Diaphorobacter ruginosibacter: one gene and its partner. The protein of the gene in region 1 interacts with the protein of each later gene in a pairwise test. Links are inferred from orthologs where the notes say so. Each region holds a gene or a part of one and is shown on either strand. Other genes may lie near its edges.

Evidence for each region.
Region 2: the proteins of dnaE (region 1) and dnaQ interact in binary tests that used the Escherichia coli proteins (3 or more experiments, as listed by UniProt). The link is inferred for Diaphorobacter ruginosibacter from one-to-one orthologs.

The regions. Positions count from the first base shown.
Region 1 is NZ_CP060714.1:2,307,631-2,315,181, reverse strand. What follows is about bases 1,768-5,822. They hold dnaE (DNA polymerase III subunit alpha), read right to left. Parts: upstream 5,514-5,822; coding sequence 1,968-5,513; downstream 1,768-1,967. Other genes in these bases: H9K76_RS10445 (outer membrane protein assembly factor BamD), read left to right, coding at 5,689-5,822; clpS (ATP-dependent Clp protease adapter ClpS), read right to left, coding at 1,768-1,869. Outside these bases: ATP-dependent Clp protease ATP-binding subunit ClpA, read right to left, coding at 1-1,452; more of clpS, read right to left, coding at 1,513-1,767; more of H9K76_RS10445, read left to right, coding at 5,823-6,486; H9K76_RS10440 (ATP-dependent DNA helicase), read right to left, coding at 6,437-7,551. UniProt on the Escherichia coli protein: DNA polymerase III is a complex, multichain enzyme responsible for most of the replicative synthesis in bacteria. This DNA polymerase also exhibits 3' to 5' exonuclease activity. The alpha chain is the DNA polymerase catalytic subunit.
Region 2 is NZ_CP060714.1:2,565,069-2,571,391, forward strand. The notes cover bases 1,010-3,836. They hold dnaQ (DNA polymerase III subunit epsilon), read right to left. Parts: upstream 2,876-3,836; coding sequence 2,144-2,875; downstream 1,010-2,143. Other genes in these bases: H9K76_RS11510 (Orn/Lys/Arg family decarboxylase), read left to right, coding at 1,010-1,977; fdx (ISC system 2Fe-2S type ferredoxin), read right to left, coding at 2,875-3,213. In the rest of the region: more of H9K76_RS11510, read left to right, coding at 1-1,009; Fe-S protein assembly co-chaperone HscB, read right to left, coding at 5,284-5,808; iron-sulfur cluster assembly protein IscA, read right to left, coding at 6,081-6,323. UniProt on the Escherichia coli protein: DNA polymerase III is a complex, multichain enzyme responsible for most of the replicative synthesis in bacteria. The epsilon subunit contain the editing function and is a proofreading 3'-5' exonuclease.

The DNA of each region.
Region 1 (7,551 bases):
CGAGCGTGCCATCTTCACCGCGGAAGCCAGCACCTCCAGGGCCTTGTCCTGGCCGAACACCACGCTCTTCAGGTCACGTTCGAGCGTCTGCAGCTTGCTGCGGTCGTCGTTCGAGACGTTGGCGGGCGGGATGCGCGCGATCTTGGCCACGATCTCCTCGATCTCGGCCTTGCCGATGGTCTTCTTGCGCTTGCTTGGCACCTGGATGCGCTGGGCAGCGCCGGCCTCGTCAATCACATCGATGGCCTTGTCGGGCAGATGGCGGTCGTTGATGTACTTGGCCGACAGCTCAGCCGCTGCCTGCAGGGCGGCCACGGCGTACTTCACGCTGTGGTGCTCCTCGAAACGCGATTTCAGTCCCTTCAGGATGTCCACGGTCTCGGCCACGGTGGGCTCCACCACATCCACCTTCTGGAAGCGGCGGGACAGCGCGGCATCCTTCTCGAAGATGCCACGGTATTCCGTGAACGTGGTCGCGCCGATGCACTTGAGCTGGCCGCTCGACAGAGCGGGCTTCAAGAGGTTCGATGCGTCCAGCGTGCCGCCCGACGCAGCCCCTGCGCCGATCAGCGTGTGGATCTCGTCGATGAACAGAATGGCGTTGGGCTTGTCCTTGAGCGACTTGAGCACGCCCTTGAGGCGCTGTTCGAAATCACCCCGGTACTTGGTGCCGGCCAGCAGCGCACCCATGTCGAGCGAGTACACGGTCGCCTCGGCGAGGATCTCCGGCACGTCGTTCTGGGTGATGCGCCATGCCAGGCCTTCGGCGATGGCCGTCTTGCCCACGCCGGCCTCACCCACGAGCAGCGGGTTGTTCTTGCGGCGGCGGCAGAGGATCTGGATGGTGCGCTCGACTTCGTACTGGCGGCCGATCAGCGGATCGATCTTGCCTTCCTTCGCGGCCTGGTTCAGGTTGAGCGTGTACTGCTCGAGCGGCGACGCCTTTTCATTGCGCTCCCCGCCACCTTCCTCGGACTCAGGCTGGCCCTCGGGCTTTGCCGGTTCCGGCGGCTCGCCCTTCTTGATGCCATGGGCAATGTAGTTCACCACGTCCAGGCGCGTGACGCCCTGCTGGTGCAGGTAGTACACGGCGTGCGAATCCTTTTCGCCGAAGATCGCGACCAGCACATTGGCGCCGGTGACTTCCTTCTTGCCATTGCCCGTGGATTGCACGTGCATGATGGCGCGCTGGATCACACGCTGGAAGCCCAGCGTGGGCTGTGTGTCGACCTCGTCAGATCCTGCGACCTGCGGGGTGTTGTCCTTGATGAAATTGGTGAGCGAGGCGCGCAGATCATCGATGTTCGCGGCGCATGCACGCAGCACTTCGGCCGCACTTGGATTGTCGAGCAGCGCGAGCAGCAGGTGTTCCACGGTGATGAATTCGTGGCGCTGCTGGCGAGCTTCGACGAAGGCCATGTGCAAGCTGACTTCCAGTTCCTGGGCAATCATGTGAGAACTCCTTTTTCGCTTGCGTTTCAAAGATGAGTGATAGATCGGGGGCCTTGGCGATTATTCAACTGGCTCGCTCACACATTGCAGAGGATGCCCCGCCTTGTGTGCCGCGTCGAGCACCTGCTCGACCTTCGTTGCTGCCACATCACGGGTGTAAACCCCGCAAACGCCTTTTCCATCAAGGTGAATCTTGAGCATGATCTGCGTAGCAGCCTCCCGGTCCTTGTAGAAGAACTCCTGCAGCACCACGACAACGAACTCCATCGGGGTGTAGTCGTCGTTCAGCATGACGACCTGGTACATCCTGGGTGGCTCGGTGCGCAAGGTGCGCCGCTCCAACACCACCGAGCCGCCCTCTTCCTGCAAGGGCCTGGGCGGAGGGGGTTTGGGACTCGAGGGAGGTTTCGTTGCCATGCAGATTATTCTAGCGAGCTTGATTCACTGGTTTGGGATTCAATTGGAGCCATGTTAGTGAATTTCAAGCACCACTGCCGAAGAGCGTATTTATGCGCTCACCCGTGGTCGTAGACCACGGAGACCGCGTCGGAACCCGCCATGCTGCTCCAGGCCGCCAGTGCTGCGTCGGTGGGAAAGAAGCTGCTGGCCTCGCCCAGACTGAGCTCGGCCTTGGCCGCGCCGCGATCCGAGGTGATATGCATGTCGAGGCGCACGCGCAGCCCGCGTCTCAAGGTTTCCCCGTGCTCCGTCTCCTCCACCTTCGCCGGGAACTCCCGCACGATGGAGGCCACGTCCGGCACGCTGCCGTTGCACGCCACGCGCAGGTACTTGCCGTACCGGGCGCGGGCGCCCGCCAGGTCCGAGACCTGCAGCACCTTCACCCGGAGTCCCCCGCTGAAATGGTCCAGTTGCAGGCGACCGGAGACGATGACGAGCTCGTCATCCTTCAGGGGCATGGAGGCGTTGAGAACTCCCTCGTCCGCCGAGGCCTCGATCACCTTGGATTTGTCATCAATCTTGAACAGCGCCAGCTTCCCGCGTTGACCATTGATGACACGATAGTCGGTGACGATGCCGGCGATAGTCTGCACCTCCCGGTTGTCCTGCAGCTCGTCGATGGGCGTGCGGCAGAACTTGCGCACCTCGAGCGCCACCTCGTCGAACAGGTGCCCCGACAGGTAGAACCCGATGGCGGTCTTCTCCTGCGTCAGGCGCTCCTTGATACCCCAGGGCAGCACATCCGCCATCTCGGGTTCCTTGGTGCTGGAGCCCTGCGCATCGTCGCCCATCATGTCGAACAGGCCGCACTGGTTGGCGTTGGCGTGGGTGGCCGCGGCGAACTCGAAGGCCGTGTCCAGCGTGGCGATCAGGGCCGCGCGATTGAGCTGGATCGCATCGAATGCGCCGGCCTTGATGAGCGCCTCGACGGTGCGCTTGTTGATGCGGCTGCGGTCCACGCGCACGCAGAAGTCGAACAGGCTGGTGAACGGCCCCTTCACATGGCCTTGCGGGCCCTCGCCCAGTCCCTCCCGGGCGGCAATGATGGCCTCGATGGCCGCCTGCCCCGTGCCCTTGATGGCGCCCAGCCCATAGCGGATCACCTTGTCCGTAACGGGCTCGAAGCGGTACATGCCCCGGTTCACGTCCGGCGGCTCGAAGGTCATGCCGAAATTCTTCACGGCGTCTTCGTACAACACCTTGAGCTTGTCGGTATCGTCCATTTCCACGGTCATGTTGCCGCAGTAGAACTCCGCCGTGTAGTGCACCTTGAGCCAGCCGGTGTGATAGGCCAGCAGCGAATAGGCGGCAGCGTGCGACTTGTTGAAGCCGTAGCCCGCGAACTTCTCCATCAGGTCGAAGACCTCGTCCGCCTTCGTCTCGTCGATGCCCTGCTTGGCCGCACCCTTGCGAAAGATTTCGCGGTGCATGACCATTTCCTCGAGCTTCTTCTTGCCCATGGCACGGCGCAGCAAGTCGGCGCCGCCGAGGCTGTAGCCGCCCAGCACCTGGGCGGTCTGCATCACCTGCTCCTGGTACACCATGATGCCGTAGGTCTCCGAGAGCACCGTCTCCACCAGCGGATGCGGGTACTCCACCACCTCCTTGCCGTGCTTGCGGTTCACGAAGCTGGGGATCAGATCCATCGGGCCCGGACGGTACAGCGCGTTCAACGCAATCAGGTCCTCGAGACGGCTCGGACGCGCCTCCTTGAGCATGCCCTGCATCCCGCGGGATTCAAACTGGAACACGGCTTCGGTCAATCCGTCGGAGAACAACCGGTAGGTGGGGGCATCGTCGAGCGGAATGTCCTCGAACGCGAAGTTCTCCTTGCCCTTGTGGCGCTTCTGGATGAACTCGCGCGCGATCTCCAGGATGGTCAGGGTGGCCAGACCCAGAAAGTCGAACTTCACGAGGCCGACGGCTTCCACGTCATCCTTGTCGTACATCGCCACCGCGGAGTCGCTGCCGGGCTGCTGGTACAGCGGGCAGAAGTCCGTCAGCTTGCCGGGCGCGATCACCACGCCGCCCGCGTGCATGCCGATGTTGCGCGTCACGCCTTCGAGCTTCTGCGCCATCTCGATCACGGTGCGCACGTCCTCTTCGTTGCGCACCCGGTCATAGAGAATGGGCTCCAGCTCGAGCGCATAGTTGTTCTTGTCGCCGTCCTTCTTCTGCTCGGGTGGATACGCCAGCGTGTAGCTCATGCCCGGCTTTCCGGGCACCAGCTTGGAGATGCCATCGCAGAACGTGTAGCTCATGTCCATCACCCGGCCGACGTCGCGGATCGCGGCCTTGGCCGCCATGGTGCCGAAGGTGGCGATCTGGCTCACGGCGTTCTTGCCGTACTTCTGCTTCACGTAGTCGATCACGCGGTCGCGGTTGCCCTGGCAGAAATCGATGTCGAAGTCAGGCATCGACACGCGTTCCGGGTTCAGGAAGCGCTCGAACAGCAAGGCATATTGCAGCGGATCAAGGTCGGTGATCTTGAGCGCATAAGCCACCAGCGAGCCCGCACCCGAGCCGCGGCCGGGTCCCACCGGACAGCCATTGTTCTTGGCCCACTGAATGAAGTCGCCCACGATGAGGAAGTAGCCCGGAAAGCCCATCTGCAGGATGGTGTGCAGCTCGAACTCCAGCCGCTCGACGTAGCGCGGGCGGTTTCTGTCCCGCTTGGCCTCGTCCGGGAACAGGTAGAGCAGGCGCTCCTCCAGGCCCTGGTAGGACGCATAGCGGAAATAGTCGTCGATCGGCATGCCGTTCGGCGTGGGGAAATCGGGCAGGCGCGGCTTGCCCAGCACCAGTGTCAGGCTGCAGCGCTTTGCGATCTCGAGCGTGTTCTCTACCGCCGACGGAATATCCGCGAACAGAGCCTGCATCTCGGCGCTGGTCTTGAAGTACTGCTCCCGCGTGAAGCGCTTGATGCGGCGCTGGTTGCCGAGGATCTCGCCATCGGCGATGCACACGCGCGCCTCGTGCGCTTCGTACTCTTCGGCGCTCGCAAACTGGATCGGGTGCGTGGCCACCACCGGCAGGTTGAGCCGGCTGGCCAGTTTGGCGGCCTGGATCACGTGCGATTCGTCGTCACTGCGTCCGGCACGCTGTATCTCGATGTAAAAGCGGTGCGGGAAAATCTTGGCCAGACGCAACGCCGTGTCCGTGGCACCGGCCTCGTCGCCGCGCATCAGCGGCTGGCCCACGGGTCCGGCCTGCGCACCGGCCAGCGCGATCAGGCCGTCGTTGAGCTCCTCAAGCCATTCCCACTTCACCAGCGGCACGTTCTTGACCACATTGCTGGTCCAGGCGCGGGCGAGGATTTCCGACAGGCTGAAATACCCCTGGTTGTTCTGAATCAGCAGAACCATTCGGGCGAAGGCACTGCCGTCGGCCTCCGTGGGGACACTGATTTCCGCGCCGATGATCGGCTTGACGCCCTTGCCACGGCCTTCGCGGTAGAACTTGACGGCACCGAACGTGTTGTTCAGATCGGTGAGAGCCATTGCAGGCTGGCCATCCTTGGCGGCCGCCTTGACGATCTCGTCGATACGTGTGGTTCCGTCGACGACGGAGAATTCGGTGTGTAGGCGCAGGTGAACAAACATAGGTGGGTCGATTGTAGAAACTTGCGGGCGTTCCGTTTGGCTCGCAAAGACCGGAAGGGTCCGACGGCGCATACAATGACCGTTTGCCAACGATTTGCCGCTCCGGCGCATATCCCTATGCTCCGGAAGGCCAAACCTGATGCTCCAACCTTCCTCTGCGGGAAATACTGCTGTTATGTCGCGTTTGACTCTGCCCTTGTTCTCTGCGTTGCTGGCTGCCGGCCTTCTGGCAGGCTGCTCCACGTCGGTCGAAGATAAAACCGCAGGCTGGAGTCCCAACAAGATCTATTCGGAGGCCCGCGACGAGGCCAGCAGCGGCAGCTACGACAAGGCCGTCCCACTGTTCGAGAAGCTTGAAGGCCGCGCCGCCGGCACGCCGCTTGCGCAGCAGGCCCAGCTCGAGAAGGCCTACTCGCAATACAAGAACAACGACAAGGCGCAGGCCGTTGCCACGCTGGATCGCTTCATGAAGCTGCACCCTGCGAGCCCGGCGTACGACTATGCGCTGTACCTGAAGGGGCTTGTCAACTTCAACGAGGACCTGGGCATGTTCTCCTGGCTGTCGCGCCAGGACCTGTCCGAGCGCGACCAGAAGGCCGCCAAGGATTCGTTCGAGTCCTTCCGTGAACTGGTCACCCGCTTCCCGGAATCACGCTATACGCCCGACGCGCGCCAGCGCATGACGTACATCGTCAACTCGCTTGCCCAGTATGAGGTGCATGTCGCTCGCTACTACTACGAGCGCGGCGCCTACGTGGCCGCCATCAGCCGCGCGCAATCCGCCATTGCGGACTACAAGGAAGTGCCCGCCATCGAAGAGGCGCTGTACATCCTGATGCGCTCCTATGACGCGCTGGGCCTGGAACAACTGCGCGACGACACCCGCCGCGTGCTCGAGGGCTCCTATCCCTCGAGCGACTACATCAAGTACGGCTTCCGCAAGAAGGATGATCCGTGGTGGAAGTTCTGGTGAGCCGGTCCACCTGCTCCTGACATTCCGCCTCCGACGCCAGCACCCGCATGGGCGGCAGCTGGCGCTGCAACCACTTTCCATAGCCCTTCGCGAGCCTGGCATCGGCCACCACCAGGAGGCCTGAATCGCGCTCGCTGCGGATCAGCCGCCCTGCGCCCTGCCTGAGCGCGAGGGCCGCCTCCTGCAGCGCATGTTCCTTGAATGGATTCCTGCCCTGCTCCTGCAGGTACTCCGAGTAGGCCTCCACCAGCGGGTCGGTGGGCACGGGGAACGGCAGCTTGTCGATCACCACCATCTGCAACGCATCACCCGGCACGTCAAACCCCTGCCAATAGGACTGCGACGCCACCAGCACGCAGCCATTGCCCCTGTGTTGAAAGCGCTCCGCGATCCAGGAGTGCGTGTTCTGTCCCTGTACCAGCAGCTCGATCCGCCCATCCTCGATGGCTGGGGCCAGTGACCTCGCAAGGCGCTCCGCGATGATGTGCATCGCGCGCAGGCTGGTGGTCAGTACCAGCGTCCGGCCGCCCAGGCGCAGGACCGGCTCCGCGAGCCAGTCGGCCAGCGCGCCTGCATGCTGCGGGTCGTTGGCGGAGGGCAGGAACGCGGGAATGTACAGCGATGCCTGGGCCGCATAGTCAAACGGACTGCCGAGCCGAAGCGTGCGTGCGCCCTCCAGGCCCAGCGGCCCGGTGAAACAGTCGAGTGCGTCGTTGGTTCCCAGCGTCGCAGAGGTGAAGATGAAGCTGCGCGGCAACTCGCCTCCCACAGTGGCCGAGTGCGCCTCTTCGGCGGAAACGGGCTCGTCCCACGCGCTGGCGTCCGGCTGTGCCCCGGCCTGCGGCACTGAAGGCATGGCCGTGGCCCAGAGCGCCTGCAGCGAAGGTCCGGCACGAAACGGTGTCTGCTGCAGTCGCACGTCATCGATGCTGCATTCCAGCCAGCGCACCTGCCCGCCCTCCTCGGGCCGACCCAGATTCGACAGCACTTCCAGCAGCGAGACTGCGCGCTGGTGCAGGCGTGCGATGTCGGGCGACTGCTCGGCCACATCGTCCAGCGCGGCAA
Region 2 (6,323 bases), 260 kb from region 1 along the record:
GTGGAGAAGGTTCCTACCAACCTTGTGAAATATGCGCGTGGCTACTTTTACCTGTTCGAGGACACCAAGAGTTTCATTGCACGGCAGGTGATGCGGGCTGCCGAGGAGTACATGGAACATTTGCTGCCGCCCTTCTTCAAGGCATTGATCAAGCACACGGCAAAGTCCAACTACTCCTGGTACACGCCGGGGCATGCGGGCGGTGTTGCGTTCACCAAATCCTCGGTGGGCCGTGCTTTCCACCAGTACTATGGTGAAAACACCCTGCGCAGCGACCTCTCCATCTCCGTGCCTGAACTGGGCTCCCTGCTCGACCATAGCGGCCCCATACGACAGGCCGAAGCCGACGCGGCCAGAAATTTCGGCGCCGACCACACCTTCTTCGTGACCAATGGCACCTCGACAGCCAACAAGATTGTCTGGCACGGCACGGTGGCGCGCGGCGATGTGGTGTTTGTCGACCGCAATTGCCACAAATCACTGCTGCACTCGCTGATCATGACCGGGGCCATTCCCGTGTACTTCTCGCCCAGCAGAAATGCGCACGGCATCATCGGGCCGATCAGCGAAGACCAGTTCTCACCCAAGACCATGCAGGCGCACATCGCACAGGTCCCGCTGGCCGCGCAGGCCATGAAAAACGGCGCCAAGCTGCGTATTGCGGTGGTGACCAACTCCACCTATGACGGCCTTTGCTACAACGCCGAGAAGATTGCCAAGAACATTGGCAGCGCGGTCGATTTTCTGCACTTTGACGAAGCCTGGTACGCCTACGCCGCCTTCCATCCGTTCTATGAGCACTACTACGGCATGGCCAAGGGCAAGCCGCGCGAGCAGGATGCCATTGTTTTCACGACCCATTCCACCCATAAGCTCCTGGCTGCGTTTTCGCAGGCGTCGATGGTGCATGTGCGTGACAGCCGCAAGCGCAAGCTGGACATGGGACGCTTCAACGAAGCCTTCATGATGCATACCTCCACCAGCCCGCTGTACCCGGTGATCGCGGCCTGCGATGTGGCCTCCAAGATGATGGAAGGAGCAGCGGGCACATCACTCGTGCAGGAGATGCACGACGAGTCCCTCGCGTTTCGCCGCGCCATGCTGCAAATCGAATCGGATCTGGACAAGAAGGATTGGTGGTTCAAGGTCTGGCAACCCGAGCTCGTAGCCAAAAACCTGCGCAAGTCCTCGACCCATATTCCGCCAGCCCAACCCAGGGACTGGCAGCTTCGCCCCGATGGCAAGTGGCATGGCTTTGACAAGCTGAGCGATGATTTTGTCATGATCGACCCCATCAAGGTCACGCTCACCATGCCGGGCCTGGACATGGATGGGCGCATGGGCAAACAGGGCATTCCTGCCAGCGTAGTCAGCAAATTCCTGTGGACGCGTGGCATCGTCGTGGAAAAAACCAACCTTTACTCGCTGCTGGTGCTCTTCTCGATGGGCATCACCAAGGGAAAGTGGGGAACCCTTGTGGCGGAGCTGATGAGTTTCAAGCAGCACTACGAGGCCAATAGCCCCTTGGCGCAGGTGCTGCCCGATCTAGTGGAGAGCTATCCACGGGTGTACGCCGACACCGGGCTGCGCGACCTGTGCGAGCGCCTGCATCAGTTCAATGTGAGTCACGATGTACCCAGGGTCATGCGCGAAATGTATGTGGAGCAGCCCGACATGGCCATGATTCCGGCAGATGCCTACAACCTGCTGGTGCAGGGCAAGGTCGAGAAGGTCGAGGTCAAAAAGCTCAAGGGACGTGTTGCTGCGACCATGCTGGTGCCCTATCCCCCAGGTATTCCGCTGATCATGCCTGGCGAGCGTTACAACGAAAAGGCGGATGCCATTTTCAAATACCTGCAGATTGCCGAAGCCCAGGATACCCAGGTGCCCGGCTTTGAGTCCGATATCCATGGCAGGGAGGTAGAGGTGGATGCGTCGGGAAAACGCCGCTATCTGGTGGAGGTTCTGGTTTCCTGACCGCCCTCACTCCCAAACAAAAAACCCGGCAAAGCCGGGTTTTCTTTTATATGGTGGGTGATACATGGATCGAACATGTGACCCCTGCCGTGTGAAGGCAGTGCTCTACCGCTGAGCTAATCACCCGATTGATACTGCAACTATCGCTGCTGCATCAAGACCGCAATTATGACACAGCTTTTTCGCCCACAGGAGAAACTCGCCAGATAGTTTTGCCTCCGCTCGATTTGTCGATCTGGTTGAGCACGTCCTCGTGCGCAGCTATCTCGTCGTCGCTCGCACGGATCACCTGCAGCTGCAGGCTGCTCAGGTCGAAGGCAGCCACGCGAACGCCCTGCTGCTGCTTGGGCGCTTCGTCGTCGGCGATCAGGAGGGCTTCCTGGCCGCGCGTCATGTTGATGTAGACGTCTGCGAGCAGCTCGGCGTCGAGCAACGCGCCGTGCAGCGTGCGGCCCGAGTTGTCGACTTCAAGACGATCACACAGCGCATCGAGCGAATTGCGCTTGCCGGGGAACAGTTCCTTGGCCATCACCAAGGTATCGATCACGCCTTCGATGTGCGCCTTCAGCGGCTTGTGGCCGCACATCTGCAGTTCCTTGTTCAGAAAGCCGATGTCGAATGGTGCGTTGTGGATGATCAGTTCCGCGCCCTGCAGGTATTCGAGGATCTCGTCGACCAGTTCCGGGAACTTGGGCTTGTCCTTCAGGAACTCGTTGCTGATGCCGTGCACCCGGAGCGCATCTTCATGGCTGTCGCGCTCGGGGTTGAAGTAGATGTGCAGGTTGCGGCCGGTGAGCTTGCGGTTCACCAACTCCACGCAGCCGAGTTCGATGATACGGTCACCCGTTTCAGCGGACAGGCCGGTGGTTTCCGTATCCAGCACGATCTGGCGTGACATCAGTGATTCTCCTTGGCGTGGTTGATGGAGTACTTGGGGATCTCCACGGTAACATCCTTCTGCGCAAGGATAGCCTGGCAGGACAGGCGCGATTGAGGCTCGAGGCCCCATGCACGGTCCAGCAGGTCTTCTTCCTCTTCCTCGGCCTCGTTGAGCGAGTTGAAGCCCTCGCGCACGATGACGTGGCACGTCGTGCATGCACAGCTCATGTCGCAGGCATGCTCGATGTTGATCTTGTTGTCCAGCAGCGCCTCGCAGATCGACGTGCCGGCCGGCGCGCTGATTTCGGCGCCTTGCGGGCAGTACTCTGGATGCGGAAGGATCTTGATGACTGGCATGTAGGTGGTTTCGCTTTGGATGTGTTCGTGATGTCCGGTGGGTCTGGGTGGGCCTGCTGCCTCAGATCGACTGGATGTTCTTGCCCGCCAGCGCCTCGCGGATGCCGCGGTTCATGCGCTGTGCCGCAAAGTGCTCGGTTCCCTTGGCCAGCGCCTGCGACGCGGCCTCGATCTCGCCCGCGTCCTGGCTGCTGGCCAGCAGGGCTTGCAGCGACTGCACGAGTGCATCGATGTCCGCGCGCTCCTGTGCCTGCAGCACATCGCCGTCGACTTCCAGCGCGCTCTGCGTCGCCATGATCAGGCGGTCGGCATCGACACGCGCCTCGACCACGGCCCGCGCCTTCATGTCGGCCTGCGCGGTGGCGAAGCCGTCTTGCAGCATGCGGGCGATCTGGTCGTCGGACAGCCCGTACGACGGCTTCACATCGACATGCGCCTCCACGCCGCTGCCCTGCTCCTTGGCACTCACGCTGAGCAGACCATCGGCATCGACCGTGAACGTCACACGGATACGCGCCGCGCCGGCGGCCATGGCGGGGATTCCGCGCAACTCGAAGCGCGCGAGACTGCGGCAGTCCGCCACCAGGTCGCGCTCGCCCTGCACCACATGGATGGCCATGGCGGTCTGGCCATCCTTGTAGGTCGTGAAGTCCTGCGCCTTGGCCGTGGGAATGGTTTCGTTGCGGCCGACGATGCGCTCGACCAGTCCGCCCATGGTCTCGATACCCAGCGACAGCGGAATCACGTCGAGCAGCAGCAGATCGCCAGCCGAATTGTTGCCGGCCAACTGGTTGGCCTGGATCGCTGCGCCCAGCGCGACGACCTCATCCGGGTTGAGGTTGGTGAGTGGCTCCTTGCCGAAGAACTCCTCGACCGCCTGCTGCACCTGCGGCATGCGCGTGGAGCCTCCCACCATGACGACGCCCTGCACTTCGCTGCGATCGATCTGCGCATCGCGCAGTGTGCGGCGCATCACAGAAAGCGTACGCTGCGTGAGCGCCTGCGTGGCCTCGAAGAAGTCCGCACGCGCCACGTCAAGGGTCTGCTCCTTGCCACCGATCGTTGCCGCAAACTTCGCGGATTCGGCACCCGTCAGCGCCTCCTTGCACGCGCGCGCGGCGATGCGCACGGCCGTCTTCTCTGCGGCGGACTGCGCCTGCACGCCCAGTTGCCCCTGCGCCCAATCGGCAAGCGCTGCATCGTAGTCGTCGCCACCCAATGCCGAATCACCGCCGGTGGCGATGACTTCAAAGACGCCCTGCGTGAGGCGCAGCACCGAAATGTCGAAGGTGCCGCCCCGAGGTCATAGACCGCGTAGACCCCCTCGGAGGAGTTGTCGAGGCCATAGGCGATCGCCGCGGCCGTCGGCTCGTTGATCAGGCGCAGCAGATTCAGCCCGGCAAGCCTGGCCGCATCCTTGGTGGCCTGGCGCTGCGCATCATCGAAATAGGCCGGCACGGTGATCACGGCGCCGTAGATGTCGTCGTTGAAGCTGTCCTCCGCGCGAAAGCGCAGCGTGGCCAGGATTTCAGCGCTCACCTCGACAGGCGATTTCGTGCCGCCAGCCGTCCGAATGGAAACCATTCCTTGGGCCGATGCATCGTTCTGCGCCAGCAGTTCATAGGGGAGCGATGCCCGGTCGGCAATGTCGTTCAAGCCACGCCCCATCAAGCGCTTGACCGAAGCAATGGTGTTGACCGGATCGGCCAGACGCGCGGCCACGGCATCATGGCCGATCTGGCGCCCGCCGCCTTCCATGTAGCGCACGACCGACGGCAGCAGCACCCTGCCCTCGGCATCCGGGAGGCATTCCGCAACGCCGTGGCGCACGGCGGCAACAAGGGAATGCGTGGTGCCCAGGTCAATGCCGACCGCGATCCGACGCTGGTGGGGATCGGGGGACTGACCGGGTTCTGAAATCTGCAAAAGCGCCATGGGTTATCTTCTCTGGAGGTGATTGCGGCATGCATGCCGCACATTCATCGTTCGTGCGTTCGCTGGCGTACCGACGGGGGCACGCGCCCTGCGCACTGGCAGCAAGGCCAGGCGAGGTCATCGGCGGGTGTTCGGCTATTGTCCCAGTTGCTCGCGCCGGACATCAACGTCGTGGGCAAAACGCGCAATGAACATGAGGGCTCTCACCTGCTGCGCCGCGCCCGCATAGTCGTGCTGCTCGTCAATCAGCGCCGCGCATCGCGCCAACGCGCTCCGGCGCTCCGCCTGGACCATGTCGTCCAGGTCGTCGAGCGCCGCTTCCGAAGCCGCCTCATCGAGCGCCTCGCGCCACTCCATCTGCTGCATCAGGAAGGCCGCAGGCATGGCCGTGTTGTCCTCTGCACCAATGGAGACGCCATGGAGTTCGCAAAGATAGGCCGCGCGCTTGAGCGGATCCTTCAGGCGCTGGTAGGCCTCGTTGATGCGCACCGACCACTGCATGGCCACGCGCTGCGCCGCGGCGCCCTGCGCCGAGAAGCGGTCAGGATGCGCCTCGCGCTGCAAGTCCTTCCAGCGCGCCGCGAGCACGGCGCCATCCTGCGCGAATAGGCGAGGAATGCCAAACAGTTCGAAATCGTCAGATTGCAGATGGAGGTTCATAAAAAAACCGCCAGTGCGCAAGCGTTGGCGGGTTCTCTGAGGTGCATGAAAGTGCGCTGTTCCTGCCCAATGTCCCGGACAGGAATGCGCCCTTGCGCTCTAGGGAGCCTCTGCAAAACCCTCGCCAATCGGTTGGACGCGGATCGGGATGAGCCGCAAGGCGTCTTTTGAAGGCAATAGCCGTAGCTATTGACGAAAAAGACAACGCTGCGGATCGCCCGCGGCCGCGTTCAGACGATGGCAGGGAGTTTTGCAGAGGTTCCCCAGGGGCCTTAGACCCGGAAGCTTTCCCCGCAACCGCAACGGTCTCGCTCGTTGGGGTTGTTGAACTTGAAGCCTTCGTTCAGACCTTCGCGCACGAAGTCGAGCTCGGTGCCGTCAATGTAGGCCAGGCTCTTCGGGTCGATCAGCAGCTTCACGCCATGGGTCTCGAAGATGATGTCCTCGGGTGCCTGATCGTCCACATACTCCAGCTTGTAGGCCAGTCCCGAGCAGCCGGTGGTCTTCACGCCCAG